2 regions of the Paenibacillus sp. RS8 genome follow, and region 2 is predicted to be linked to the other one. Evidence: a T-box and tRNA genes for the amino acid it is inferred to sense, from the RefSeq annotation. Region 2 holds a T-box; the other holds one or more tRNA genes.

Region 1 (14,991 bases), 1.6 Mb from region 2:
GATGCGGCTAAAGCTGGTGATGAAGTAGCGATTCGTATAGTAAACCGTGCAGCTTACTATCTGGGTAAATCTATGGCTTCTGTTGCGGCCGTGCTTAACCCTGAGGTCTTTATCATTGGTGGTGGTGTGTCTAAAGCTGGAGATATTCTATTTGATGAAGTCCGTCGCGTGTTCGCTAAGCTCGCACCAGCTCCGCTTCAGACGGGTGTTTCGATTATCCCTGCGGAGCTTGGCAATGATGCAGGTATTGTTGGTGCTGCAGGCCTTCTGCTTCGTTCTTAAAAGATAGGGAGTATTCATATACTAATTTAGGGAGGGGACGCTTTAATGACCGAATTGGACAATACTCCAACGGCTGGAGCCACCCTGATCATTATTACCGGAATGTCAGGTGCGGGTAAGACAATTGCTGTGCAGAGTCTGGAAGACCTAGGGTTCTTCTGTGTCGATAATTTACCGCCGGTGCTGATCCCTAAGTTTGCAGAACTGATTGAGCAGTCGAAGGGTAAGATCGCTAAGGTAGCACTTGTGATTGACCTGCGTGGCCGGGAATTCTTCACTGCTTTGTCCGAGTCTCTAGCCTATATCAAAGATGAGTCAACCATTGGCTGTGAAATCTTGTTCTTGGATGCTACGGATTCGGTACTTGTGCAGCGTTACAAGGAAAGCCGGCGTCATCATCCTCTAGCACCCAAGGGACTTCCGCTTGACGGTATCAAGCTGGAACGTAAAATGCTTGAGGAATTAAAGAATTCAGCCACATTATGTCTGGATACTAGCAGTATGAAACCAGTGCAGCTTAAAGAGAAGATTGTATCTCGGTTCTCGCATTTAGGAAAAAGCACACTTTCCGTCAATATTACATCGTTCGGATTTAAGTATGGTATTCCTATTGATGCAGACCTCGTCTTCGATGTTCGCTTTTTGCCTAACCCGCATTATGTGGATCACCTGCGGCCAAAAACAGGTCAGGACAGCGATGTTTATGACTATGTAATGAAGTGGCCTGAAACACAGGTGTTCCTGACCAAACTGCTCGATATGCTTCATTTCTTAATTCCGCAATATCGTAGGGAAGGTAAATCCCAGATTATTATCGGCATTGGCTGTACAGGCGGAAAACACCGTTCAGTAGCCATTTCGGAATATTTGGGTAAAATGCTGGGCGTCAGCGAAACGGAATCCGTAGCGGTTAGTCATCGGGATTCCGAGCGTGATCGGCACTAATGAGAGAAGGGGTCCATAGTGGCTGAAGAACAAAGACAGCGTCCACGTATCGTCGTTATGGGCGGTGGTACGGGGTTATCTGTCATGCTTCGCGGCTTAAAAGAAAAGCCGCTAGATATTACAGCTATAGTTACGGTAGCGGATGATGGAGGAAGCTCGGGCATTTTGCGCAGTGAACTGCAAATGCCACCTCCTGGGGACATCCGTAACGTATTAACAGCTATGGCTGATGTGGAACCGCTCATGGCGGATATTATGAGATATCGTTTCAACACGGGTGAAGGCTTGGCGGGTCATAGTCTTGGTAATTTAATCCTCGCTGCGCTTACAGATATATCTGGCGATTTTGTCACAGCTGTTCGCGAGCTTAGCCGATTATTTGCTGTTCGTGGACGGGTATTGCCCGCTGCGGGAGATGCCGTTGTGTTACGTGCAGAAATGTCGGACGGTACGATTATCACAGGTGAGTCTAAGATACCGGAAGCCGGCGGGATCATCAAACGGGTATCTTTGGAGCCTGCTGACGTGGAACCGTTGCCTGAAGCACTTGAAGCGATTCGAAACGCTGATGCGATTCTTTTGGGACCAGGAAGTCTCTATACGAGCATTCTTCCGAACCTACTTGTTCCAAAGCTAGCAGAAGCTGTTGTATCTTCGGATGCAATCAAAATCTTTGTCTGCAATGTAATGACTCAGCCTGGCGAAACGGATAATTATACCGTAAATGATCATCTACAAGCTGTTTATGATCATATTGGAATTCATTTATTCGATTATGTTATTGTCAATGACGGTGAAATTCCAGAGCAGGTTCAGACGAAGTACGCAGAGAAAGGTGCACGTCCGGTACAACTCGACAAGGATGTACTAGATGGCAGTGGGTATAAAGTCATCGCGGATAAGCTAGTGTTATTCCGAACTTACTTAAGGCATGATACCGATAAACTTAGTCATCATATCTACCAGCTTGTGCAAGACTGGATAAACAGGAACCCTAGAGTATAACTTAAAAATATAAGAAAATATAAGTTTTACACCTATACTTTCTTATATTTCTCGCATAAACGCTTACCGTCTTTAAAAGGACGCCTAAGGCGTTTATGCTTGTATATATGAATGACGTACTTATTTCAGAAAGAGGTGAGACCCTTGTCTTTTGCGGCCCTTACCAAAAAAGAGCTGACGATGGTGGAGAGTGAGCCCTGTTGTGAGAAGGCGGAAATGTCAGCACTTATCCGTATGAATGGATCTGTGCAGCTTTCAAGCAAAAAGGTTATTCTCGACATTTCGACGGAGAACGCCGCGATTGCAAGGCGGGTATATTCTTTGCTTAAGAAATATTACCAGGTCCATATTGAGCTACTCGTGCGTAAAAAAATGCGTTTGAAGAAAAATAACGTTTATATCGTTAGAATTCCTAGTCGCGTACAGGAGATCCTAAATGACCTCAGAATTGTGTCCGAAGGATTTATTTTTACCGACGGTATTGATAAAGAGATTGTTGGGAATAACTGCTGTAAGCGTGCTTATTTACGCGGTGCCTTTTTGGCGGGCGGATCGGTTAATAATCCGGAGGGTTCCTCTTACCATTTGGAGATTTCCTCGATGTATGAGGAGCATTGTAAGGCGCTTGTCGATCTAGCTGGTGAATTTCACCTAAACGCACGCTGCATTGAACGTAAAAAAGGGTTCATTCTATACATTAAAGAAGGCGAGAAGATTATCGAATTCTTAAGTTTGATCGGGGCGCATCAAGCGTTGTTCAAATTTGAGGATGTAAGAATTATGCGGGATATGCGTAATTCCGTGAATCGGATCGTGAACTGCGAGACCGCGAATCTCAATAAAACGATAAGTGCCGCGGTGCGGCAGATTGAAAATATCAAACTGCTGCAGCGAGAAGTAGGACTGGAGAGCTTGCCGGATAAATTGCGAGAAGTTGCAGAAATTCGAATGGCACATCCAGATATCAACCTTAAAGAGGTTGGTGAAATGCTGAAAGGTACAGTTAGTAAGTCCGGAGTAAATCATCGGCTTCGTAAGATTGATGAACTGGCGGACAAGGTTCGCGGCGGCTAGTCACTTTTTTTCTAGTGTGGTTTACGTTATAATGATATAATAATATAAAATTAATGTGAAATTTTTGGGGAGAACTCAATTAGGGGGTAAGCGTTTCATGACAAAGCACCCGGTAGTTGTTCGGTTGAAGACAGGGCTACACGCTCGACCGGCAGCATTGTTTGTGCAAGAAGCTAACAAGTTTTCGTCGGAGATTTTCGTGGAAAAAGACGATAAAAAAGTAAACGCCAAAAGTATTATGGGTATTATGAGCCTAGCGATCAGTTCCGGCACGGAGATCTATATCAGCGCGGATGGTGCAGACGCGGATCAAGCTGTAAACGCTTTGACGAGTCTCGTCAGCAAAGAAGAGCTTGAAAACCAATAATATTTTGAGATGACTTTTTATCGCATGACTAAAAAGCCCCTAGGGGCTTTTTTTAATACCAAAAAATAGATTTACGTGTGCAACATTTACCAAAAAGACTCGTCTAGAGGATAATAACAAATCACAAAAGATGAAAGGGGCTGGCAAATATGAAAGGTTTGGTTAAAAAGATTGGTTCAGTGTTGATCGTAGGGAGTTTGTTAATTGGAGGGATTAGCATGAGTGGTGCCTTCCAAGGTCCTGCAAAGGCTTACGCAGATGAAGTGCAGAAAAATGTCGTTAGTGTAGTAGGTAAAGGTGAATTGTCCATCAAGCCGGATATTGTATACTTGTCCATCGGTGTAGATACTACGGCTGCAACTGCACAAGAAGCGCAAAAAACAAATGCTGCTAAAATCCAAAAGATCACTACACTACTGAAAGGGACTTGGAAAATCGCAGACAAGGATATTCAAAGTACCCAATTTTATGTGCAACCCAACTATAGTTATAGCGAAAAAGATGGACAGCAAGTGAAGGGATACAACGCGAATCATACGCTGTTAGTGTCTTATAGAGATCTGACCAAGGTTGGTGAATTGCTGGATGCTGCATCTGCGGCAGGGGCAAATAATATCGGAAATGCACGTTTTTCAGTGGAAGATACTTCTGCCTTTGAAGCTCAGGTGATTGAAAAGGCGATGGCGAACGCAGATGTTAAAGCAGGAGCTATTGCTAAGGCAGCTAGACGTAGCTTGGGTCAAGTAATCACAGTCAGCCAAAATGATGGTAATGTTACTCCGGTTTATTTTGAGCAGAATCTAAAAATGGAAATGGCTGCAGCAGATGCTGGTGCAAGCACATCCGTTCAACCGGGAGTAGTTAAAGTTACAACACAGCTGAGCGTAATGTATGAATTGAAATAGTAGCAGAACAAGATGTGTGTAGAGAGGAGAGGTGCTCTTCCGCTAGTAATAATGCGGGGCGCCTCTTTTTTTGTGTAAAATCGCTAAGATTATGTTTAATAAACTGGAAAGGGGAGGAAAAATATGATGATGAATATCTCAAAAGAAATAGTACGCAAATGGGGCATAGGCTTGATGTCGGCGGGGTTATTGCTTGGTGGTGGATTACTGCCCGTTGAGACTGGTTATGCAGCATCGGATCAGACAAAGAGTGAGGCTATTGCTTCACGTATAGTTTTGAAGGCAAACGGGATGATTTCTCAGCAGACAGGTATTTTGCAGGAAGGGAAGGCATGGGTGCCGATCACCTTTATGCGTGATGTGCTGCGATTACCACTTACTTATGATAAAAAAGAAAATGCATATACGATTGGAAAGGGAACGATAAAAACTAAGTTCATGTTATCTAGCTATGGAAATTCTATTTGGGTGAACAATTATTACATTCGAGAATATGAAGGAAAGCTAATTAACAATCGGCTTTATGTTCCATCAGGCCTGTTGAATGATTATTTGGGTTATAAAGTAGATTGGAGTCGGGACTCTGGTAGGCTGAACGTGGTGAACAGACCACTGAACGTGCTGACAGTAACCACTGAAACCTATGCTAAGGATCGGCAAGAGGCTTTTATCCAGCTTGATTATCCGAAGATCAGTGGATTAAGCAATTCCAATGCGCAGCAGGCAATTAATAATACCTTGAAGGAAAGTGTTATGAAATTTGCGGCTGGTGCAGAACAGGATATCTCCGATCGGACCGGGTCAGAGCCTAAGTATACCTATGATATAGATTATGTGGTGACCTACAATCAGAATGGTGTGATCAGTTTAGTGATGTCACAGTATAGCGATACGGGCGGCGCTCATGGCATGACAAATCGTGAGGCATTTACTTTTTCACTTAAGGATGGCAAACGTCTATTGCTGGGTGATTTGTTTGGCGCTAACCCCAACTACAAAAAACAGTTAAATGCCAAGCTGAACAAGCTGGTAAAAGCGGAAGAAAGTTATTTGGGAGGATTCAACGGATTGAATACGGAGAAGTATTTTTATCTGAAGGATGATAAGGTTGTTCTATTCTTCCAATTGTACGAATACACAGCTTACGCTGCAGGGTTCCCGGAATATACCTTTACATTCAAAGAACTGTTGCCCGAAGGCGATAGCCCATTTGCTGCTATAAAGTAATAAGAGAAGTCTTGACCGCTGCTGCCAGCACTGGACATCTCCCCCTTACCAGAATCATCGCTAATTCATATGCTAAAGGGAGTAACTAGTTTATGAACGGGGGAGAGCTATGAGCTATCAATATACTGCAATTGGCGATTCCTTGACGACTGGATTTGGCGCTCTGCCAGGTAACGGTTTTGTACCGGTATACCGTAGAATGGCAGAAGGGAGACTGCGTTCTAATGTAGTCTCTACGAATTTAGGCGTGAATGGATTGACTACTTCTGAACTGGAACAGCGGTTACGTGGGAGTTCTATGACTCGCGAGGCTATACGAGCAGCCGACATCATCACTTTATCCATTGGTGGCAATGATTTAATCCATGCTGCGAAAGCTGCAGCTAGACAACCTGAAAATTTATCAAAAGAGCTACGAAGATCACTACAGGAATGCAAACAAAATTTTGCTGCAATTATGAGTATTCTCTTTCAATTGAAGGCGGGAACACGTAGACCTTTTATCATTCGAATAGTGGGATTGTACAATCCCTATCCTCAGGTAGTAGGCGCTACAGAGTGGGTGCGGCAGTTTAACGGTTATGCCTCGCAGTACAGTAGCCGAGTATGTGGATTTGCTTCTATTTATAATCAATTTGCCGGAAATGAAAGAGGGCTATTATCGATTGATCACTTACATCCCAATGGCCGAGGCTACCGTGTGATTGCTGACAAACTCGATTCACTTGGTTATGGCGGTTTGATTTAATTGAGGTTCAAGTGTAGTTTTGTTCTGAAAAGTAAAGAGGCTGTGCGCTAACCATCAAGTGGATAGAGCACAGCCTCTTTGTGTTGTTGTATAGCTTACACACCGCTAGGCAGTGTTTTCTCGATGACTTTATCAACGATACCATAAGCTGCCGCGTCTGCAGCAGTCATGAAGTAATCACGGTCTGTATCCTTCTCAATACGCTCCAGGGGTTGACCCGTACGTTCTGCAAGAATACGATTCAACTTATCGCGCAATTTGAGGATACGGCGCGCACGGATTTCGATATCCGTTGCTTGACCTTGAGCACCACCCAGAGGTTGGTGAATCATGATCTCACTGTTTGGCAGTGCAAAGCGTTTGCCTTTAGCGCCAGCGTTAAGTAGGAAAGCTCCCATGGAAGCTGCCATACCCACGCAGATGGTGGAAACGTCCGGTTTAATGTACTGCATTGTATCAAAAATAGCCATACCTGCAGTAATGGAACCGCCGGGGCTATTCACATAAAGGTGAATGTCCTTCTCCGGATCTTCGGCAGCCAAGAACAGCATTTGTGCGATGATAGAATTGGCTACCACGTCATTAACCTCCGTTCCAAGGAAAATGATGCGGTCCTTCAGCAGGCGGGAATAGATGTCATAAGCGCGCTCACCGCGGTTGCTCTGTTCTACTACCATAGGAATATAACTCACGTGGAAAACCTCCTTGATATTGGTTCTTCAAATGTATTCATTTTTACTCTTGCCGTATTACCCACATGATAAACAAATTCAAACAAAAAGTCAAAGAAAGTCAAACTTATATTCAAAAAAAAGAGCCGACATGCGGCTCTTTGGTTAAGTAGTAGTATAGGCACTACTAAATTATGTACAAAAGTGAAATTAATGGCGCGCCCGCCAAGAATCGAACTTGGATCTCAGGCTTCGGAGGCCTACGTCATATCCATTGGACCACGGGCGCAACAAAAATGATTATAATACAATTTCTGTGCAATTGCAATGGACAGGAAGAAACGACGTTATCGTCCTTTATTGACGACAACCGTTTCTCGTAGAAATATAAGGATAATATATAACGTGAAACTTATAATTTCTTATATTTTTAATAATGCTGTGCACGGGCTCTACCCCTTGTCTTCAAGATGGACAAGCGTATATTGTCTTTCACTCAGCGATAGAATCTGGATTGTTAATGACAGGTTTTAGGAGCCGTACCTCTTTCCCGATCTTATAAATGTATAAGAAGACAAGCGCTTGAGAATTCTACTCTCGGAAGACTTGCACTTCGAGCAATATTTGGTTAGAATATGAGTGGGACTTAAAAAGTTTACCCGGGACATTTTGAGACCATGAACAAGGGAATAGAGGAAGACGAAGTTGCAGGAGTGAAAGTATGCGTAATTTATTAGATATCCAAAAGCAGCTTCTGCCTGATCTCATGGAAACCCTTAAGAGACGGTACACGATTCTTCATCAGATCATGCTGTCCGATATAATTGGGCGCAGAACGCTTGCCGCTTCGCTTGATATGACTGAGCGGGTACTGCGTGCCGAGACGGATCTTCTGAAATCGCAAGGGCTCATTGAGATCGAGAGCGTTGGTATGCGCATTAGCGCTGCTGGGCGTAGGCTGCTTGATTTGCTAGAGCCGGTCGTTAAGAGCCTGTTTGGTCTGGATGAGCTGGAAGAGAAAATTCGGGCAACGTATGGTCTGGATAAAGTTATTGTGGTGCCGGGTGATTGTGAGTCATCGCCATTCACCAAACGTGAACTCGGCCGAGCAGGTGCAAAAGCGCTGCTCAGTGTACTTCGTACAGATGATATTGTTGCTGTCACTGGTGGATCAACGCTTGCCGATATGGCTGATCAACTGACACCGCCGTTATCCCTTTCCTATAAGAACGCTTGGTTTGTTCCGGCGCGTGGTGGATTAGGAGAGAGTATGGAGATTCAAGCCAACACAATTGCCTCAACAATGGCAAAACGAGTTGGAGCGAATTACCGGTTGCTGCATGTACCTGATTTACTTAGTGGGGATGCCTACCAGTCACTAGCACTTGACTCTAATATTGGAGAGATTGTACAAATCATCCGCAGTTCGCGTATTATTGTACATGGGATTGGGGATGCCATTGAAATGACTCGCCGCCGCAAGCTGGATGAGGCTACGGTCTCAGAGATCCAGGGTGAGGGAGCAGTGGCTGAATCCTTTGGGTATTACTTTAACGAAGATGGTAAGGTTGTCCATACTATGCTTACGATGGGGCTACGTCTTGAAGATATTGTTCGGACGGAGACAGTCATTGGTATTGCCGGAGGCAAACCAAAAGCCAAAGCTATTCATGCCATGCTGCGTTTCGGGCAGGAGAATATTCTCGTCACGGACGAGGCTGCTGCTGTAGAAATCGGCAAGGAAATCGACAATCAGTTGCAGATATCCTCGTAATACACTAGAACATATACCTTGCATTATACTTAACATTGTTGTCATGACAGGCTTCACGGTCTGTTTTGAATAAATAAAACGAATTCTAGGAGGAACTATTCAATGAGTGTAAAAGTTGGAATTAACGGATTTGGACGTATTGGACGCCTTGCTTTCCGCCGTATTCAAAATGTAGAAGGTATCGAAGTGGTAGCAATCAATGACTTGACTGACGCTAAGATGCTTGCTCATTTGCTTAAATATGATACAACTCAAGGTAAATTCCAAGGTGATGTTGAAGTGCATGATGGCTTCTTCAAAGTCAATGGCAAAGAAGTTAAGGTTCTTGCTAACCGCAACCCTGAAGAATTGCCATGGGGCGACCTAGGCGTTGATATCGTACTTGAGTGCACAGGTTTCTTCACAACTAAAGAAGCAGCTGAAAAACACTTGAAAGGTGGAGCTAAGAAAGTAGTTATCTCCGCTCCAGCTACTGGCGACATGAAAACTGTCGTTTACAACGTTAACGATGACATTCTTGATGGTACTGAGACTGTTATTTCCGGCGCATCTTGCACAACGAACTGCCTAGCTCCAATGGCAAAAGTATTGAACGACAAGTTCGGTATCGTTGAAGGCTTGATGACTACAATTCACGCTTACACTGGCGACCAAAACACTTTGGATGCTCCACATGCTAAAGGTGACTTCAGACGTGCTCGTGCAGCAGCTGAGAACATCATCCCTAACACTACTGGTGCTGCTAAAGCAATCGGTCTTGTTATTCCAGAACTTAAAGGTAAATTGGATGGTGCAGCTCAACGTGTTCCAGTTGCAACTGGTTCCCTGACTGAGCTTGTAACTGTTCTTGATAAGAGCGTTACTGTTGAAGAAATCAACGCAGCAATGAAAGCAGCTTCCGATCCAGACACTTATGGTTACACTGAAGATGAAATCGTATCTTCCGACATCAAAGGTATGACTTTCGGATCCTTGTTCGATGCTACACAAACTAAAGTATTGACTGTTGGCGACAAACAACTGGTTAAGACTGTTGCTTGGTATGACAATGAAATGTCCTACACTGCACAATTGGTTCGTACTTTGGAGAAATTCGCTAAAATCGCTAAGTAATTGACTTGATATAAGCAACATCTATAGAGCGGAAACAGAAGTTCCTTGTTTCCGCTCTTTCTAAATGTATTTCTTGTTTCCTGCTAGAAACAATTTTGGGTGTGGAGGAATTAATCATGAACAAAAAGAGCGTCCGTGATGTAGAAGTAAAGGGTAAACGCGTATTTGTACGCGTGGATTTCAACGTACCTGTAGAAGACGGTAAAATTACTGATGATACTCGTATTCGCGAAACACTTCCAACCATTAAATATTTGATCGAGAACGGTGCAAAGATTATTCTTGCAAGTCACATGGGCCGTCCTAAAGGCCAATTCGTAGATTCCATGCGTTTGACTACTGCTGCTGAACGTCTGTCCGAGCTTCTCGGCAAACCAGTAGCTAAAGCTGATGAAGCTGTTGGCGAAGCTGTAAAAGCAAAAATCGCTGAGCTAGGCGAAGGCGACGTACTTGTACTTGAGAACGTTCGTTTCTACCCAGGCGAAGAAAAGAATGATCCTGAATTGGCTAAACAATTCGCTGAACTGGCTGATTTGTTCGTCAATGATGCGTTTGGTGCGGCTCACCGTGCACATGCATCGACAGAAGGTATCGCTCATTTCCTACCAGCTGTATCCGGTCTTTTGATGGAGAAAGAATTGACCGTTCTTGGTAAAGCTCTTACTAACCCAGAACGTCCTTTCACTGCGATCATCGGTGGTTCGAAAGTTAAAGACAAGATTGATGTTATTGATAACTTGTTGTCTTTGGCTGATAACGTTCTGATCGGCGGTGGATTGTCTTATACATTCACTAAAGCTCAAGGCTTCGAAATTGGTAAGTCACTTGTAGACAACGACAAACTTGACGTTGCTCTTGGATTCATCGAAAAAGCTAAAGCACTTGGCAAAAACTTCATGCTTCCTGTTGATGTTGTTGTTGCTGATAAATTCGGTGCTGATGCTAACACTAAGATCGTTAATTACAATGAAATCCCAGAAGGTTGGGAAGGACTTGATATCGGACCTAAGACTCGTGAACTTTATGCCGATATTATCAAGAACTCCAAGCTGGTTGTCTGGAATGGACCTATGGGCGTATTCGAAATCGATAAATTCGCTGAAGGTACACTTGCAGTAGCAAAAGCTTGTGCAACAACTGAAGGTTACACTGTTATTGGCGGCGGAGATTCCGCAGCAGCAGCAGAAAAATTCCACCTGGCTGACCAAATGGATCACATCTCCACTGGTGGCGGTGCATCCCTTGAGTTCATGGAAGGCAAGGCGCTTCCTGGCGTAGAAGCACTGAACGACAAGTAAGACGTATAGAAGGAGGCAATTTAATTCATGAGAACACCAATTATTGCGGGTAACTGGAAGATGTTCAAAACAGTTCCTGAAGCAGAAAGCTTTATTGCTGACATCAAAGGCAAAGCAGAAGTAGAAGGCGTTGAGACTGTAATCTGCGCTCCATTTACTAACCTGCCTGCACTTGTAGCAGCTGCAAAAGGTACAGACATCAAGATTGGCGCACAGAACCTGCACTTTGAAGATAACGGTGCTTACACAGGAGAAATCAGTGGTGTAATGCTTAGCGATCTTGGCGTAGACTATGTAATCATTGGTCACTCAGAGCGTCGTGCTTATTTTGGCGAAACAGATGAAATCGTGAATAAGAAAATGCATGCTGCATTCCGTCACGGTATCACTCCAATCGTATGTGTTGGCGAAAAGCTCGAAGAGCGTGAAGCTGATCAAACGAAAGCTGTATGTAAAGTACAAACTGAAGCTGCATTCCAAGGCCTTAGTGCTGAGCAAGCAGCAAAAGTTGTCATTGCATACGAACCTATCTGGGCTATTGGCACAGGTAAATCTTCCACTTCCCAAGATGCTAACGAAGTTATTGCGTACATCCGCAGTCTTGTAAAAGATCTGTATGATGTTGCAACAGCTGAAGCTGTTCGTATTCAATACGGCGGCAGCGTGAAGCCTGAGAATGTAACTGAGTACATGGGCCAAAGCGACATCGATGGTGCGCTTGTTGGCGGTGCCAGCTTGCAGCCTGCTTCCTTCGTTCAATTGGTTGAGGGGGCGAAGTAAGATGTCAGCTCCAAGACCTGTAGCTTTGATCATCATGGATGGTTTCGGTTTGCGTGGAACATCTGAAGGTAATGCCGTTGCTCAAGCTAACAAACCTAACTATGACCGTTACTTGAAACAATATCCTAATACTACCCTTACTGCTTGTGGTGAAGCTGTTGGTCTTCCAGAAGGCCAAATGGGCAACTCTGAAGTAGGGCACTTAAATATTGGTGCAGGACGGATTGTATACCAGGATTTGACTCGTATTGATAAATCGATCCGTGAGGGCGAATTCTTCGATAATGAAACACTGGTAGCCGCAGTTAGAAATGCTAAGAACACAGGTAAAAAGCTTCATCTTTACGCGCTTGTATCCGACGGAGGGGTACATAGCCACATTAACCACCTGTTTGCTATGCTTGACCTGGCTAAGAAAGAAGATATGCACGAAGTGTATATCCATGCTTTCATGGATGGCCGTGATGTACCTCCAGATAGTGGTAAGAAGTTTGTCCAAGATCTGGTGGCTAAGATTGAAGAAGTTGGAGTAGGTACAATTGCAACGGTATCCGGACGTTATTACGCCATGGACCGTGACAAACGTTGGGATCGTGTAGAAAAAGCCTATCGTGCTATGGTTTATGGCGAAGGCCCTAAATACACGGATGCTCTGCAAGCTATCACTGCTTCTTATTCAAATTCCGTGTTCGACGAATTCGTTGAACCTAGCGTGATTGTAGACAGTGAAGGCAAGCCGGTAACGGCAGTAGAGAGCGGCGATTCCGTCGTGTTCCTCAACTTCCGCCCTGACCGTGCTATTCAGTTGTCACAAGTGTTCACGAATCAAGATTTCCGCGGTTTCGACCGGGGTCCTTTGTTCCCACAAGACTTGCACTTCGTATGCCTGACTACTTTCAGCGAAACGGTACAAGGTTATGTAGCCTATTCACCGAAGAACCTGGATAACACATTGGGTGAAGTACTTGTGCAACACAACAAGAAGCAACTGCGCATCGCGGAAACTGAGAAGTATCCGCACGTAACGTTCTTCTTCAGTGGTGGACGTGATGAGGAACTTCCAGGAGAAACTCGTATCTTGATCAACTCTCCTAAAGTAGCAACCTATGATCTTCAACCTGAGATGAGTGCTTACGAAGTGGCTGCAGCCTGCGTAGCAGAAATCGAAGCGGAAAGACAGGATGCTATTATCCTTAACTTTGCAAACCCTGATATGGTTGGACACTCCGGTATGCTGGAGCCAACAATCAAGGCTGTAGAGGTAACGGATGAGTGTGTAGGTAAAGTAGTGGACGCAGTAGTTGCCAAGGGTGGCGTTGCGATCATTATCGCCGATCACGGTAATGCAGACATGGTATTTGATGAGAACGGTCGTCCGTTCACAGCTCATACCACTAACCCGGTTCCGTTCATCCTTACGGATGAAAATGTTGTATTGCGCGATCGCGGTATCCTTGCTGATGTAGCACCAACCATTCTGGATCTGATGGGAATTCCGCAACCTGCGGAAATGACTGGTCAATCCATGATCGCTAGTCGCAAATAAGGAAACAATACCTGAGATTAAGCTTCAACAATTAAAACCAAAACATTGTTTAAAGGAGATTAACTAAAATGACTATTATTTCTGATGTTTATGCTCGCGAAGTCCTTGACTCCCGTGGTAACCCTACTGTAGAGGTTGACGTTTATCTTGAATCCGGTGCTAAAGGCCGCGCTATCGTTCCTTCCGGCGCTTCCACTGGTGCTCATGAAGCTGTTGAGCTTCGCGATGGCGACAAATCCCGTTACATGGGTAAAGGCGTTCTGAAAGCTGTTGAGAACGTAAATGAAATCATCGCTCCAGAAGTTATCGGTATGGACGCTCTTGACCAAGTGGGCATCGACAAATTGATGATCACTTTGGACGGAACTCATAACAAAGGTAAATTGGGCGCTAACGCGATCCTAGCTGTATCCATGGCCGTAGCTCGCGCAGCTGCAGCAGCTTTGGATATTCCTTTGTACGTATACCTGGGCGGATTCAACGCTAAGACTCTTCCAGTACCAATGATGAACATCATCAATGGTGGTGAGCATGCGGACAACAACATCGATGTTCAAGAGTTCATGGTTCTTCCTGTAGGAGCTCCAAGCTTTAAAGAAGCTCTTCGTACAGGTGCTGAAATCTTCCACAACTTGAAATCCGTACTTCAATCCAAAGGCCTGAACACAGCTGTAGGTGACGAAGGTGGTTTCGCACCGAACCTTGGTTCGAATGAAGAAGCAATCACTACAATTATCGAAGCTATCGAAAAAGCTGGTTACAAACCAGGTGTTGACGTATTCTTGGGTATGGACGTTGCTTCCACTGAGTTCTACAAAGACGGTAAATACACCCTTGCTGGCGAAGGTAAATCTTACACTTCCGCTGAGTATGTTGACCTTCTTGCTTCATGGGTTGAAAAATATCCTATCATCACAATCGAAGACGGTATGTCCGAAGACGACTGGGATGGTTGGAAATTGCTTACTGAAAAATTGGGAGACAAAGTTCAATTGGTTGGTGACGACTTGTTCGTTACAAACACTGAGCGTCTTGCAACAGGTATCGAAAAAGGTATCGGTAACTCCATCTTGGTTAAGGTTAACCAAATTGGTACATTGACTGAAACTTTCGATGCTATCGAAATGGCTAAACGTGCTGGTTACACAGCAGTTATCTCTCACCGTTCCGGTGAATCCGAAGATAGCACAATCGCTGACATCGCTGTTGCGACTAATGCTGGTCAAATCAAAACTGGTGCTCCTTCCCGTACAGAC
Region 2 (14,991 bases):
AACTGGCCACAATGGTTCATGTTTGATAAATATACGAAGATTCAGCAAGAGGAGAGCCATGGAGATATTATTGTATGGCCACTCAAAGTGCTTGGAGACTATTTGGCAGTAACGCAAGACTACAGCATTTTGCAAGCGACTGTGCCGTACACTCGTAAGCATAGCTTTGATTTTACAGAGGAAAAAGCGACGCTGCTGGATCATGCACGGAAGGAAGTTGCTTATATTAAGAATCACTTCCTGCATGACACGCATTTGTCTTCTTACGGTGATGGAGACTGGGATGATACACTCCAGCCGGCAAATCCACAGCTGAAGCAGTACATGGTGAGTAGCTGGACAGTGGCGCTTACGTATCAGACATTGAATCAGTTCTCTGAAGTGCTTCATAAAGTTGATCCAGCAGGTTCTGAAGAGCTGAAAGCGATGGTAGAGGGAATCCGTGAGGATTTCAACACTCATATGCTCCAATCTGAGGTAATTCCTGGATTCCTGTATATGGAGGACCCTGAGCAGGTGAAGCTTATGGTACATCCAAGCGATACAGAAACCGGAATTCAATACCGTCTGCTGCCAATGACGCGCAGTATGATCAGTGAGCTGCTTACACCGGAACAAGCTGAAGCGCACTATGAAGTGATCCAGGATAAATTGTTCTGCCCAGACGGCGTTCGCCTGATGAACCGTCCAGCACAATACGTTGGCGGCGTTAGCACTCATTTCAAACGTGCGGAGCAAGCTTCTAACTTTGGTCGGGAAATTGGACTTCAATATGTGCATGCACACATCCGTTATGTAGAAGCTATGGCTAAGCTAGGGAAAACCGATCAGGTCTGGAATGGCCTAGCGGCGATCAATCCGATCGGAATCCGTGACGTGGTGCCAAACGCTGAACTACGTCAGGCTAACTCTTATTTCAGCAGCTCGGATGGTAAATTTAACACCCGTTATGAGGCACAGGAGAATTTCGATAAGCTGCGTAATGGTGATGTAGCGGTCAAAGGCGGATGGAGAATCTATTCCAGCGGTCCTGGGATCTACATGAACCAGTTAATCTCCAATGCACTGGGGATCCGTACGGAAGGCGGGGATTTAATCATCGACCCAATTCTGCCGGAGTCACTGGACGGAATGCACTTTAGCTTTGAGTATGCCGGTACTAAGGTAGAATTTATTTATCACCTTACGGGCTCTGACAACAGTCGGATTACTGTTAACGGTACGGAAGTACAAGCGGAAGATACGCTTAATCGTTACCGTAGTGGCGGTATCCGGATCAAGCGCGAAGACTTTGATCGTCTCTGCGTGGAAGCTGGAAATATGATAGACATTTATAAGTAAGATCATATTATTTGAAGGGCAATCTCCGCGATAAGCGTGGAGATTGCCCTTTTTTGTGCTACATACGGCTCGGTGTCGGTAACCCAAGCACTTCAAGTACATCCCCTAAAGTGTCCTTAAATCTCGAAGTGAGCCAGAGACGAAAGGCAATGGTTCCTGCCTCACCTTTTAAAATCGGACATAAAGAATAGAAGTTATTGAAGAGTGTGGCTAAGGTATGCGCGTAGGTACAGAGTATATTCGGCGTCAATTCTACACTGGCAGAATACAATGTCTCCTGCCAGAGGCTAAGCTGTCTCAGGAGAGCAAGTTCTGCTTTTTCCATTTCGATAGGGAATTGAAGTACTGAGGCGTCTGTGCTGAATGGGATTGTAGATTTGCTCAAAACACTGCTAGCACGAGCATAGGTGTACATCAGATAAACCCCGGTATTCCCGGATATTTCTGTAGCTTGTTTGAAATCAAACACGATTTCCGTTCCCAGATTGAACCGCAGCAGATAATAACGAATGGCAGCAGCTGCAATGATGTGGCTGGAAAGCCCCTCTTTATCGGAGCGCGAATGTTCTATGTTCTGTTCCATAAGCTTCACTAAATCGCTCACCTTTACGCCAATTCCTTGGCGTCCGGACATGGCATAAGAAGATTTTCCTTCTGAAATATTTATTCCCAGCTCAGCAGCTGAGGCCGGACTAAGAGAAACAACACCGTAACTTACATGATGGAGCTTTTCTGCCTGATCGTTATAACCTAGTGCGCTTAAAGCCTGCTTAACCATTTGTTGCGGATATTCCTGTCTATAATCAATCACGTTAATGACACGGTCTGCATGTCCATAAGGCTCTTGGGTTCCAGTTAATCCTGTGGTCCATAAGCCGGATGAGAATTCACTATAGGTGAAATCCTTGGTTAGTAGACCGAATTTCCAGAGATGATAAGCAATGTCTTTGGCTGTATACGTCAAAATACCATTCGAACGCACAAGCACCTTATCCATCTGATGATCCTCGGAATCCGTTTCATTGTTTACGTCTGTCCCTTGCTTTAGCACCCAGCATCCCGCAAGCTTACCTTCAGTCTCCTGTACAAAAACTGCCGTTTGCTTCAATCGCTCAGATGCGGCTGTCCAGAATCCCTCTTTTAAAATATTACTCTCCCATACCAGCAGGTCATAATGAATACCAAAACGCTTCATTTCCGCTACATGTTCTCTCACGATACGTTCAGCGACTAGGTTGCCCAGCCACGCCTCATTGCCGTCACCCTGTTCAAGAGCATGCAGCATATCCGTGCGCTTGTGTGTCATCTCTGGATTCCGTGCATATTCTTTGTTCACTTTGGCATAAAGATCCCAGCAATAATCACCGAAGCGTTGATGATCTCCTTCCAAAGGTACATTTAATAAACCTACAACTGTATCAGCCAGCTGGTTGCCCAGATCATCAACGTAGTTATGGACCTCAACATTATATCCGGTTCTTTTCATTATTCTGACTAGTGTATCGCCGATGCAAGCATTTCTCAGGTGACCTACATGAGCAGCTTTATTGGGATTGATGGAAGTGTGCTCGATGATGACCTTTTCCCCTGTGCTGTCAGGTAGATCAAAGGAATGTTTAGCCCACACCTGCCAATCGATATACAAATTAATGAAACCAGGAGCAGCTATTTCGACTTTTTGTAAAAGACCTGTGTAACTCTCTTGTAGTTTAATTTCTGTTTTTACTAATTCGGCTATGACGAGAGGAGATTTGCGCAGGGTTTTAGCTAGCTGCATAGCAATATTGCAGGAATAATCACCATGCTCCAGATTCGCTGGCTGTTCGATTAGAATAGCAACATCCTTAGGGTAGGAAATATCTAAGCTGTGGAACACTTTTTTTACACTTTGTTCAATGCTGTTTTTGATGATTTGCTTTAACATGTTATACCCTCCTTAGAAAATACAAAAAAGCCCTCGTCTCAAAAGAGACGAGGGCTTAAGCGCTCGCGGTACCACTCTCGTTGCTAAACAGACGTTTAGCCACCTTACAGGATAACGGTCTTTAGCCGGGGCTTCCTACTTGGGTTCAGAAGTCCATCTCACGGGTGCGCTTCATTAGGTGATCTGTGCCGGCTTACACTTACCCGGCTCGCTGAGGACTAGAACACGTTAACTACTCTCCCGCTCATCGATGCTTGAATAATTTTTATCAGTATAACGAATATTTCGAAAAAAGCAATAGGGTGTGTTACTCAGTGAAATCTAGAAGATGTTTGAGTATTAGATTGTTCGATTAGTAGATTGCGAATTCAAAGTATAGAAGGTAGTCATTACTCGAATGGCAATTCCTTTGCATAAATGTCCACACATTAATTTTAAATACAGAATATTACTATATAGAGCTATTAATTATGAACCATGTTACTAGTGTTATAGTTTGTAATCTTTCAAACTGCAGTGGGAGAGAGGAGTGAATAAAGATGGCTTTATATTCAACTGGACCTATAGATAATACTTCAATTCTGGGGGTCAGACAGACTCAAATCGTAACAGTAAAAGTAGTTAACCGTGATTCTCTTAATCCATATAATTTTGTCATTCAAGGCTTTTTATTAAATGGATCAAGAACGATGTACGTGAATGAAATGCTAAATCTCGCACCTAACCAAGTTCTTACTAGGAACTATTTTGCTGATTTAGATGTATTTGAATTTGTGTTTGCAACAGTAGACGAGGTTGAAGCAGAGGTAGGGATTTCGGTCTGGGGAAAACAGGCTTCGGGGCAATTAGTAGATCCTCATCGAATAGCAGCGTGGGAAAAATATTCAGCAATAATCTAAAGGAGTGTTGAGAAATTGAGCTATTTATCTACTGGGCCGATTGATAATACCATGGTGGGAGGTATACGACCTACTCAACATGTTACGATCAAAATCGATAACCAAAGCGATGTTGTTTCTTCTACGGTTCTCGTCCAAGGATATTATATAGATGGGACAAGAACTTTATATGTTAGTGAACTTTTTAACGTTATGCCTGAACAAGTAATATCATCAGATTATTATGCAGATTTTGATGGATTTGAATTTATATTTACGACTTTAAGCCTGGTAGATGATCCTATTCAAATTTCAGTATGGGGAAAAAATAGTATAGGTCAAATCGTGACTGCTCACCGACTTGTTCATTCTGAATTACTCGGTGCAACAGTTGGAGTAACTGGAGCGACAGGGGCGGACGGAGCGACTGGAGCAACGGGAGCAGACGGAGTGACTGGAGCAACAGGAGCAGACGGAGTGACTGGAGCAACAGGAGCAGACGGAGTGACTGGAGCAACAGGAGCAGACGGAGCGATTGGAGCAACGGGAGCAGACGGAGTGACTGGAGCAACAGGTGCGACTGGAGCTGATGGAGCAGACGGGGTGACTGGAGCAACGGGAGCAGACGGAGCAACTGGAGCAACGGGAGCAGACGGAGTGACAGGTGCAACAGGAGCAGATGGAGTGACTGGAGCAACGGGAGCAGACGGAGTGACTGGAGCAACGGGAACAGACGGAGCGACTGGAGCGACAGGTGCAGACGGAGTGACAGGAGCGACTGGAGCAGACGGAGTGACTGGAGCAACAGGAGCGACAGGTGTGACAGGTGCGGACGGAGTGACTGGAGCAACAGGAGCGGACGGAGCAACAGGTGCGACTGGAGCAGACGGAGTGACTGGAGCAACGGGAGCAAACGGAGTGACTGGAGCAACAGGAGCAGACGGAGTGACAGGTGCAACGGGAGCAGACGGAGTGACTGGAGCAACGGGAGCAGCCGGAGTGACTGGAGCAACGGGAGCAGACGGAGCGACTGGAGCAACGGGAGCAGACGGAGTAACAGGAGCAACGGGAGCAGCCGGAGCGACTGGAGCAACGGGAGCAGACGGAGTAACAGGAGCGACTGGAGCAGACGGAGTGACTGGTGCAACAGGAGCGACAGGTGTGACAGGTGCGGACGGAGTGACAGGAGCGACTGGAGCAGACGGAGTGACAGGTGCAACGGGAGCAGCCGGAGTGACAGGTGCGACTGGAGCAGATGGGGTGACTGGAGCAACAGGAGCAGACGGAGCGACTGGAGTGACTGGTGCAACAGGAGCAACAGGAGCAGTTGGAGTAACTGGAGCGACTGGAGCAACCGGAGTAGATGGAGCAACCGGAGTAGATGGAGCAACAGGAGCGACTGGAGTTACCGGAGCAACAGGAGCAGCTGGAGTAACTGGAGCGACAGGAGCAGACGGAGTGACTGGAGCAACAGGAGCAACAGGAGCAACAGGAGCGACAGGTGTGACAGGTGTGACAGGTGCGACTGGTGCGGACGGAGTGACTGGAGCAACTGGAGCAGACGGAGTGACAGGTGCAACGGGAGCAGCCGGAGTGACTGGAGCAACGGGAGCAGACGGAGCGACTGGAGCAACGGGAGCAGACGGAGTAACAGGAGCAACGGGAGCAGCCGGAGCGACTGGAGCAACGGGAGCAGACGGAGTAACAGGAGCGACAGGAGCAGACGGAGTGACAGGAGCGACAGGAGCAGACGGAGTGACTGGAGCAACAGGAGCAGACGGAGTGACAGGTGCATCGGGAGCAACGGGAGCAGACGGAGTGACTGGAGCAACGGGAGCAGACGGGGTCACTGGAGCAACGGGAGCAACGGGAGCAGACGGAGTGACAGGTGCAACAGGAGCTGATGGAGCAGACGGGGTCACTGGAGCAACGGGAGCAACGGGAGCAGACGGAGTGACAGGTGCAACGGGAGCAGACGGAGCGACTGGAGCAACAGGAGCAGATGGAGTGACAGGTGCAACGGGAGCAGCGGGAGCAGACGGAGTGACTGGAGCAACAGGAGCAGACGGAGTGACTGGAGTGACAGGTGCAACGGGAGCAGACGGAGTGACTGGAGCAACAGGAGCAACGGGAGCAGACGGAGCAACTGGAGCAACGGGAGCAGACGGAGTGACAGGAGCAACAGGAGCAGACGGAGTGACAGGAGCAACGGGAGCAGACGGAGTGACAGGAGCAACGGGAGCAGACGGAGTGACAGGTGCAACGGGAGCGACAGGTGTGACAGGTGCGGACGGAGTGACAGGAGCGACTGGAGCAGACGGAGTGACAGGTGCAACGGGAGCAGACGGAGTGACAGGTGCGACTGGAGCAGATGGGGTGACTGGAGCAACAGGAGCAGACGGAGCGACTGGAGTGACTGGTGCAACAGGAGCAACAGGAGCAGTTGGAGTAACTGGAGCGACTGGAGCAACCGGAGTAGATGGAGCAACCGGAGTAGATGGAGCAACAGGAGCGACTGGAGTTACCGGAGCAACAGGAGCAGCTGGAGTAACTGGAGCGACAGGAGCAGACGGAGTGACAGGTGCAACAGGAGCAACTGGAGTTACCGGAGCAACAGGAGTAACTGGAGCGACTGGAGCAGCCGGAGTAACCGGAGCAGACGGGGTGACTGGAGCAACTGGAATAACAGGAGCAACTGGAGCAACGGGAGCAAACGGAGTGACTGGAGCAACGGGAGCAAACGGAGTGACTGGAGCAACGGGAGCAACTGGAGTTACCGGAGCAACAGGAGTAACTGGAGCGACTGGAGCAGACGGGGTGACTGGAGCAACTGGAATAACAGGAGCAACAGGAGCAACAGGAGCAACGGGAGCAAACGGGGTGACTGGAGTAACAGGAGCAACGGGAGCAACTGGAATAACAGGAGCAACAGGAGCAACGGGAGCAAACGGAGTGACTGGTGCAACAGGAGCGGACGGAGTGACTGGAGCAACGGGAGCAACGGGAGCAGACGGAGCAACTGGAGCAACGGGAGCAGCCGGAGTGACTGGAGCAACAGGAGCAACTGGAGTTACCGGAGCAACAGGAGCAACTGGAGTTACCGGAGCAACAGGAGCAGATGGAGTAACTGGAGCGACTGGAGCAACCGGAGTAACTGGAGCGACTGGAGCAACAGGAACAACAGGAGCAACAGGTGCAACAGGAGTAACTGGAGTAACAGGTATTACCGGAGCTACAGGAGTCACGGGTCCGAATATTCAACAAGAGGGATTTTCGGCATTTAAATCTTCATTGTCGGTCTCCACTTCCTCACAAATAACAGGTTGGACTGTAACAACACCATTTTATGATAGCCCGACTTTCGACGAAGTTGGGGGCAATTATACCATTCCGACAACCGGCAGATATTCAATTGAAGCTACTATCAACTATTCCACAACTGCCTCAATCTCAATTAGTCTCGGCAGTGCGATCAATCCAGCTTTCGTAGTTCAGAGAACTTCTCCAACAACAACAAATCTGGTTAGTGGATTATTTCCAGTGTTGGATGTGAATGTTGCGCTTATTCTAACTTTGAGAGCTATTTTGGGAAGCGGGACTGTAACGTTGGCTGGTGAATTTGCACTGACAGCAGGTGATGTTATTGGTTTGTTCTATGTGTCAAATGGCTTGACGGTTCCTTTGGATTTGGGCGGCGCTAACACAGCGGGTATCGTTTGGTCTGTTCATGAATTGACTTAATTTATTCACGTAGTTTGATGGTAAAAAGAGGGGGTACTCTGGAGCGTAAGTAAGGTTCCTGAGCTATCCTCTGTTTTGTTAAAGGGACATGTTATGGGGAGAACAGAATAATGCTCCTAAGATCTACAGCTAATTAAATGATGATAGATTTTCAGAGTTTTTATAAGTATTTAATATGTATAGTAGTAGCTTTTGATGGATGTCCACACCTTAAATCAAGATAAGAATATTACTATTAAGAGCCGGAAATTTCCAACTGAAAAATATAATAGGCTCATTGCTAGCGAATTTAGAGTAGATCGGAGGAATGTTTATAGTAACGCAACTATTTAGAGTTTTTGTAGGACAATCTTTTTGTAGGCAATCTATTTAAAAATAAAAGGAGTTGATAACTTGAGTTATTTATCTACTGGACCTATAGAAAACAATCTGGTAGGCGGAGGAAGACCCACCCAGCTGGTTACTATTAAGCTTGTCAATCAGAGTGATGTTTCTGCGGCTATGATACAAATTCAAGGCTACTATATGAACGGTACAAGAACACTATATGTTAGTGAACTTCATACTGTGGGTCCTAATCAAGTGCTAACGAAAGATTATTATGCAGATTTTGATTCATTCGAATTTTTATTCATAACATCAGCTCAGATAGACGATCCAATTCAAGTCTCAGTTTGGGGAAAAAGCAGCACAGGCCAATTAGTGACTGCCCATCGGCTTGTATACTCTGAATTGTATAGTGAATATATAGGTTATACAGGAGCTACCGGAGAAACCGGTGCCACAGGAGATACGGGGGCGACGGGAAGTACAGGTGCAACGGGAGCGACCGGAAATACAGGTGCAATGGGAGCGACCGGAAATGCAGGCGCAACAGGAGCAACCGGAAATGCAGGCGCAACAGGAGCAACCGGAAATGCAGGCGCAACAGGAGCGACCGGAAATGCAGGCGCAACAGGAGCAACCGGAAATGCAGGCGCAACAGGAGCAACCGGAAGCGCAGGCGCAACAGGAGCAACCGGAAGTGCAGGAGCAACAGGAGCAACAGGAGTCGCAGGTGTAACAGGAGCGACCGGAAGCGCAGGTGTAACAGGAGCGACAGGAAGTGCAGGCACAACAGGAGCAACCGGAGTCGCAGGCGTAACAGGAGCGACAGGAAATGCAGGCGCAACAGGAGCGACCGGAAGTGCAGGCGTAACAGGAGCGACCGGAGTCGCAGGTGTAACAGGAGCAACCGGAGTCGCGGGCGTAACAGGAGCGACCGGAATTGCAGGCGTAACAGGAGCAACAGGAGCTACGGGTTCAGGAGCCATTATTCCATATGCTTCTGGTCTGCCAGCTGTTATGACCACAGTATTGGGAGGTCTTTTGAATACTTCAAGTGCGATTGGTTTTGGTAGCACTGCAACAAATATCGCTATTACAGGTGGCACTATAGATCTTACAGGAGCAGCTGGAACCTTGCTGAACTTTGCGTTCTCAGTTCCTCGAACTGGAACGCTTACTTCTCTAGCAGCCTATTTCAGTACGACAGCTTCCGTTAGTTTAGTTGGTTCTACAGTAACAATCACGGCTCAATTATACAGATCTACTACACCTAACAATACCTTCACAGCAGTACCTGGGGCTTTAGTTACATTAAGTCCTGCTCTTACAGGATTAATTTCTCTTGGATCTATTAGCAGTGGGAATACCACAGGTTTGAGCATTCCTGTAACTGTGGGAGAGCGCTTGTTGTTGGTCTTTACTTCAACGGTAACGGCTGGCCTTGATGTTGCAGCAACCGTTGCAGGCTACGCTAGTGCAGGAGTTACAATCGCATAATCTGATGATGATTATGACGTATTTACTACAGAAAAAGGGATATCCCAAAAGCCATTTGGCTGAAGGATATCCCTTTTTTTCTCCAAACATCATTACACCTAGATCATCAGAATTTCTCGGATGTCTTGTTCTGTCAGAGTAGATAACCCTTCCTGACCTGGCTGAATTACCTCATCGATCAAGTTCCTTTTCTTCTGTTGTAGCTCATACATCTTGTCCTCCACAGTGCCTTGGGTGACGAGCCGAATGACTTGCACTACTTTTTTCTGCCCGATTCGGTGTGCACGATCCGCTGCTTGCTGTTCGACGGCAGGGTTCCACCACAGATCGTATAAGATTACAGTGTCAGCCCCTGTTAAATTGAGTCCGGTTCCGCCAGCCTTTAAAGAGATCAGGAAAATATCCCGCTCTCCTTCATTAAACTTATTACATAAATCTACCCGCTGTGACACAGGCGTTTGACCGTCTAGATAAAAATATGGAATGCCTTGATATCCAAGCTCCCGTCCAATTAGGCCAAGCATTTCTGTGAACTGGGAGAATACTAGCATTCGTTTACCTGAGCTGCGGCATTCCTCGATGATTTCAAGAAGCTGCTCGAACTTGGCGGAGCCTCCTTCATACCCATCTACAAAAAGAGCCGGGTGGCAGCACAGCTGGCGCAGACGGGTGAGTCCCGCAAGGATTTTAATCCGATTATTATTGCCAAAGCTATCTTGTGTAAGATGCTTAAGCGCCTCTTTTTTCAAACGGGCGAGATAAGCGACATATAACTTCTTCTGCTCAGGCAGTAGCTCACAGGCTTGAAGGGACTCGATTTTCTCAGGAAGCTCCTTTAACACATCACTCTTTAAGCGCCGCAGCAAAAAGGGACGTGCCCGTTTAGCAATAACATCTCGCGGTAAATCGTGGAAAGCCTTCTTGCCTGGAAACAGCCCAGGGAATACAGTGCCGAAGATGGACCAAAGATCTTCCAGCGCATTCTCCACAGGAGTCCCAGTAAGTGCAAAACGATGCCGGGCCTGAAGAGCCATCACAGCTTGGGCAGTTTGCGTTGTATGGTTCTTTATGGTTTGCGCTTCATCGAGAATTAGGGTATGAAAAGACTTCTTAGCATACAACTGTACATCTCTGCGAAGCAGCGGGTAAGAGGTGATGATTACATCAGCCTTTGCTGCATTTTTTAAAATTCGACCGCGTTCCGTTAAACTTCCATCTGCAATAACAGCCTTGGTTTCAGGCGTGAATTTTTTGAGTTCATTAAGCCAGTTGTAGGTAAGAGACGCCGGAGCGACAATAAGAGCCGGCAGACCACTCTGACGAATATTTGGAAGCTCAGAGAGCAGAAAAGCGATACTCTGCAACGTTTTTCCAAGACCCATATCATCCGCCAAAATACCGCCAAAACGGTAATGGGCCAATGTTTTCAGCCACTGAAATCCATACTGCTGATAATCCCGAAGCACAGGAACTAGACTTTCTGGTATAGGAAAATCAAGGTTCTCAGGGTTGTGCATATTCGCCAGTAGCCGCCTAAAAGATCTGCCAAGCTTAACGGAGTCACTTTTCTCGTCTGCGGAGGTCAAATGTAAACCACGTACAATCGGCAGAGAAAATGCGGCACCTTTGATCTCACCTTCCCGAATACCCATTTCGTTCATAAAGGTGATGATTTCTTGAAGCTCCTCACTTTCCAGCGGCAGCAACGCCCCTTCGGGCAAGCGGTAGTATTTACGTTTATCCTGAAGTGATTTCAAGACCATCACAATCTCAGATTCGGGAATACCACCCATGTCGAATTTAAAATCAAGCCAGTCGGTTTTCTCATTCCAACTAATGCTCACCTTTGGTGGCGTGGTCCCCGTGAACAATCTATCTTTGACAGCGGTGGTCGCATAGACCGTTAGCAGTGGCTCAAGCAACGGAATCGTATGGTACAAAAAATCGTACTCACCTTCCTCATCCGTCATAATATACCCGCCTTCGGTTTTGGCGAAGGATTCATGCCCCATTAGCTCCAGAATTCGGGCCTCTCCTTCGCCGTCGCGAATAAGAATCAAGTTCGTACCGCGAATATGGGCATTTTCGTCTAAAGGATTGATAATGATGTCACCATACTGAAACTCTAACCCTGCGAGTAGTCTATCTCTCACACGGTCCAGATAAAGCCTCGCTGTAAGCTTGTGTTGTACAATTCGATCAGCAATGGAGTCGGCGATATGCACGTTGCCCAGTTTTTTCAGTCCAGGAATAACCTTGTCCATAAAAGGCTCCATTTGCTCAGGTGCGATATCGATGCCATCTCGCCGGGAAGATTCCAGCATTTTCTTCATCTCAGATAGGCGCATGCATTCCTGAGGGGATAGCTTCAACAGCTTCCCTTCAGACAGCACGAGTCCATAGTCTTCCAGAACTGAGATCTGCTCCAGTCCTTGAATATCCAGATGGTATCCTTCGCCTTCGGCTTGCTCGAATGCAAAGCTAAGAGGCGGTGCTTCATTAGACATATGAATGCCTTCGTGTAGTATCTCTCCTTGTTGCAGATAAACCGATGAAACCTCTGAAAGCGCAGGCTGAAGCGTCTCCCAGAAAAAAGGAGGGACAGCCAGCAGGCGATCTCCTCCCAGGTTACCACCATATGGAGAGTAGTTAGTGACGTTGTCACGATACATTTTTTCATTTAAGACAATTTCAATCAGCTTCTGAAGAACGATGTTATCTTCCTTCCGAAAGCTGTGAATGGCAGGATCATAGATGAAATGCTTAGAGAACTCGAAGGTTTCTCCACGGTGAATGCGTTCCAGAAAACCTCTTATTTTATGAACGACATATAGACGTTTCAAGCCGACTTTTATTTCTATCCCCAGCATGGTAGCGGTGTAGCTGTAAGTGAATGGCTTGCAGATGAACTCTACATTTAATGGGATTCTATTGTCCACAAAAGCTCCAGTACCACTCGGACGCGGTTTATGGTTGCTGAACATGCCTAACAGGCTGCTCACCAGATGCTGATCTCTGGAATTTCCTCCTATGTCTCGCGTAGAATCCGTAACAATACGTGGGGTTAAGACCCCAGTATCTTCTATAGAAGAAAGACGGGAAGCCCCGGAAGGCTCCTCTTGTTCTCCGGTAGACTCAAGGGCATCAATGCTGATCAATACAGCAGCGATATGTTTGCAGAAAGGCCCCCCATGTGAGTAAGCGGGACAAGTACACTCTGCCGATACATCACCATCGATATCAATGACAACCATGACTTCGTAGCCAATGCCCCCTTGAACGAGCGCTTCATAACGAGATCTGGGCAGATCTGGGATGGATTCATTTCGTTCTTCAATATCAAGGATATCGACGCTTCCAGACTGGTGATAAGCCAATCCTTTTTCAAAAATAGACTTGCCGCACAGCAGCTTAATTACCCGTTCTGTTACACTAAAGCCCATAACATAATTCCTTCCTCGTAACTTGTTCTTCGAAAAGTCCGATTATTATATAGTTCTTATGATAACAGAACGGGCGTGCGCATCAAATAGGAGCCGCGGCTCTACCAATCCCATGCATAATAAAATGGATCGTCAGGTTAATCTCTTCTTCGTCGTTCCAGTCCTTCTCTGGCTGTAGAAGCAGGCGATTAATCACATACCCTACAACGGATGAAATAGTGAAGCGTAGAATAGCGGGTGCAGGTAATTCAATGACTTCGCCTTTTGCCTTGAAATGTTCAACAATTTCGATGAAACGTTCCAGCACTTTACTCAGAATATTCTCCGTGAATTGCTCTTTGAGCTTTGGCTGGAAAGGGATCTCCTGAATTAGGATCTTTAGAATTTTATAATTCTTGCGGGCAAACTCCAACCGATTACTGATGAATGATCGCAGGAATTCTTCAAAACTGTCAAAGGGTACGTCAAGTACCCCATTGAAATTTCGTAGCACAAAAGGGGCGAGCATACGACTCATGGTGGGAGCTACGATGGACAGGAGTAAATCTTTTTTGGTTTTGTAATATCGGAAAATCGTTCCCTCTGCTACGCCTGCCTTTTGAGCAATCACACTAGTCGCTGTAGCAGCGTATCCTTTTTCGGAAAACACCTCAATCGCCGCATGCAAAATGGAAATCTGCTTCGGTGTCAGTTTATCGTCTTCACTTCTGGCCAGCAGCTCTTCAATCCACTGCTCTTCTATATTTTGATCCGCAGAATCGTGTTCCTTCATTACATTTATCCTCCAAACTTGGTTCATTCCGTTTAACCGATGAAAGATCTTAGTGAGGCTACATTTTCCGGTGTTTGCGCAGCGCCAATACATTCAGAATCATGAACAATAGTGAGAATCCGATCAGCACATAGACATCCAAAGCGATGGAGTTCCATCCTTTGCCACGGATCATGATGTTCATAAGCGCTTCTGATCCATAATAAATCGGGGTCGCGTAGCCGATGCGCTGTAGCCACAGTGGTAGGGTGTCGAGTGGGAACAGTCCGCTGAGGAAAACTTGTGGCACGATAATGAGTGGAATGAATTGAATCATCTGTAGCTCGTTAGCTGCAAAAGCAGATAGTAACGTGCCCAGTGTCAAAGCTGTCATCGACAGGAGTAAGGTGATCAGCATTACGTAACCAAAGCTTCCCGTCATCATAATGCCAAGAATCTGAATGGAGAACCATGAGATCAACAGCGCTTGGAATACGGTGAAAATGCCGAAACCACATACATACCCGAGTACAATCTCCCATCTTTTTAAAGGAGTGGAAAGCAAACGTTCAAGGGTGCCTGTAGTCCGCTCTCGCAGGAAAGAAACACCGGCAATCAGGAATACGAAAAAGAAAACAAATACACCAATCATAATCGGACCGAAGCGGTCGATCGTCTTCATATTCTCAGAACCGTATAGGTAGCTGATCTGGGGCTGTAATTGTAATGGTGTCTCTGTACTAGGAAGAAGCTTCTGAGATAGCTGTTGAAGCGTCATAATTACCGCCTTGTTGGCCGTTGGATTGCTGCCTTCTAACAACACTTGGGGCATGCCTAGTGATTCTCCGGCCTTTCCGTCCAAAGTGATCAAAGCGTCAATCTTTCCTTCTACTAGAGCGTCTTTTCCTAACTCTGCGCTGGCATAATCTTGGATTGTGACCTGTTGTTCTTTTAACGCAGCTGAGATACTTAATGGCACTTCGGATATTCCGATTGTTGGCTCATAGGCATCACCGTTAAATACCAAGCTCATTAAGCTTAGAACGAGGAGCGGTGCGATGAACATTAAGGCCATCGTTCTTTTATCAT

What was found. A T-box is a leader RNA that pairs with one kind of tRNA and senses whether it is charged. The one in region 2 lies ahead of ACDZ28_RS01645 (arginine--tRNA ligase), so its partner is inferred to be a tRNA-Arg.
Region 1: it has a tRNA-Arg gene. The T-box ahead of ACDZ28_RS01645 (arginine--tRNA ligase) is inferred to sense a tRNA for this amino acid. The anticodon was not compared.

What each region holds. Positions count from the first base shown of each region.
Region 1 is NZ_CP168131.1:1,707,544-1,722,534, forward strand. Features, by position in the region: gene ACDZ28_RS08960 (ROK family glucokinase) at 1-282, shown strand, start outside; gene rapZ (RNase adapter RapZ) at 328-1,227, shown strand; gene yvcK (YvcK family protein) at 1,285-2,232, shown strand; gene whiA (DNA-binding protein WhiA) at 2,377-3,306, shown strand; gene ACDZ28_RS08980 (HPr family phosphocarrier protein) at 3,404-3,673, shown strand; gene ACDZ28_RS08985 (SIMPL domain-containing protein) at 3,823-4,578, shown strand; gene ACDZ28_RS08990 (PdaC/SigV domain-containing protein) at 4,702-5,805, shown strand; gene ACDZ28_RS08995 (GDSL-type esterase/lipase family protein) at 5,915-6,553, shown strand; gene clpP (ATP-dependent Clp endopeptidase proteolytic subunit ClpP) at 6,649-7,245, opposite strand; tRNA gene ACDZ28_RS09005 (tRNA-Arg) at 7,439-7,513, opposite strand; gene ACDZ28_RS09010 (sugar-binding transcriptional regulator) at 7,946-8,998, shown strand; gene gap (type I glyceraldehyde-3-phosphate dehydrogenase) at 9,101-10,111, shown strand; gene ACDZ28_RS09020 (phosphoglycerate kinase) at 10,228-11,409, shown strand; gene tpiA (triose-phosphate isomerase) at 11,437-12,189, shown strand; gene gpmI (2,3-bisphosphoglycerate-independent phosphoglycerate mutase) at 12,191-13,735, shown strand; gene eno (phosphopyruvate hydratase) at 13,804-14,991, shown strand, end outside.
Region 2 is NZ_CP168131.1:107,052-122,042, reverse strand. Features, by position in the region: gene ACDZ28_RS01650 (GH36-type glycosyl hydrolase domain-containing protein) at 1-1,341, shown strand, start outside; gene ACDZ28_RS01645 (arginine--tRNA ligase) at 1,400-3,265, opposite strand; T-box leader at 3,306-3,522, opposite strand; gene ACDZ28_RS01640 (hypothetical protein) at 3,805-4,164, shown strand; gene ACDZ28_RS01635 (beta strand repeat-containing protein) at 4,180-7,884, shown strand; gene ACDZ28_RS01630 (exosporium glycoprotein BclB-related protein) at 8,278-9,708, shown strand; gene ACDZ28_RS01625 (SNF2 helicase associated domain-containing protein) at 9,807-13,151, opposite strand; gene ACDZ28_RS01620 (TetR/AcrR family transcriptional regulator) at 13,234-13,923, opposite strand; gene ACDZ28_RS01615 (ABC transporter permease) at 13,982-14,991, opposite strand, start outside.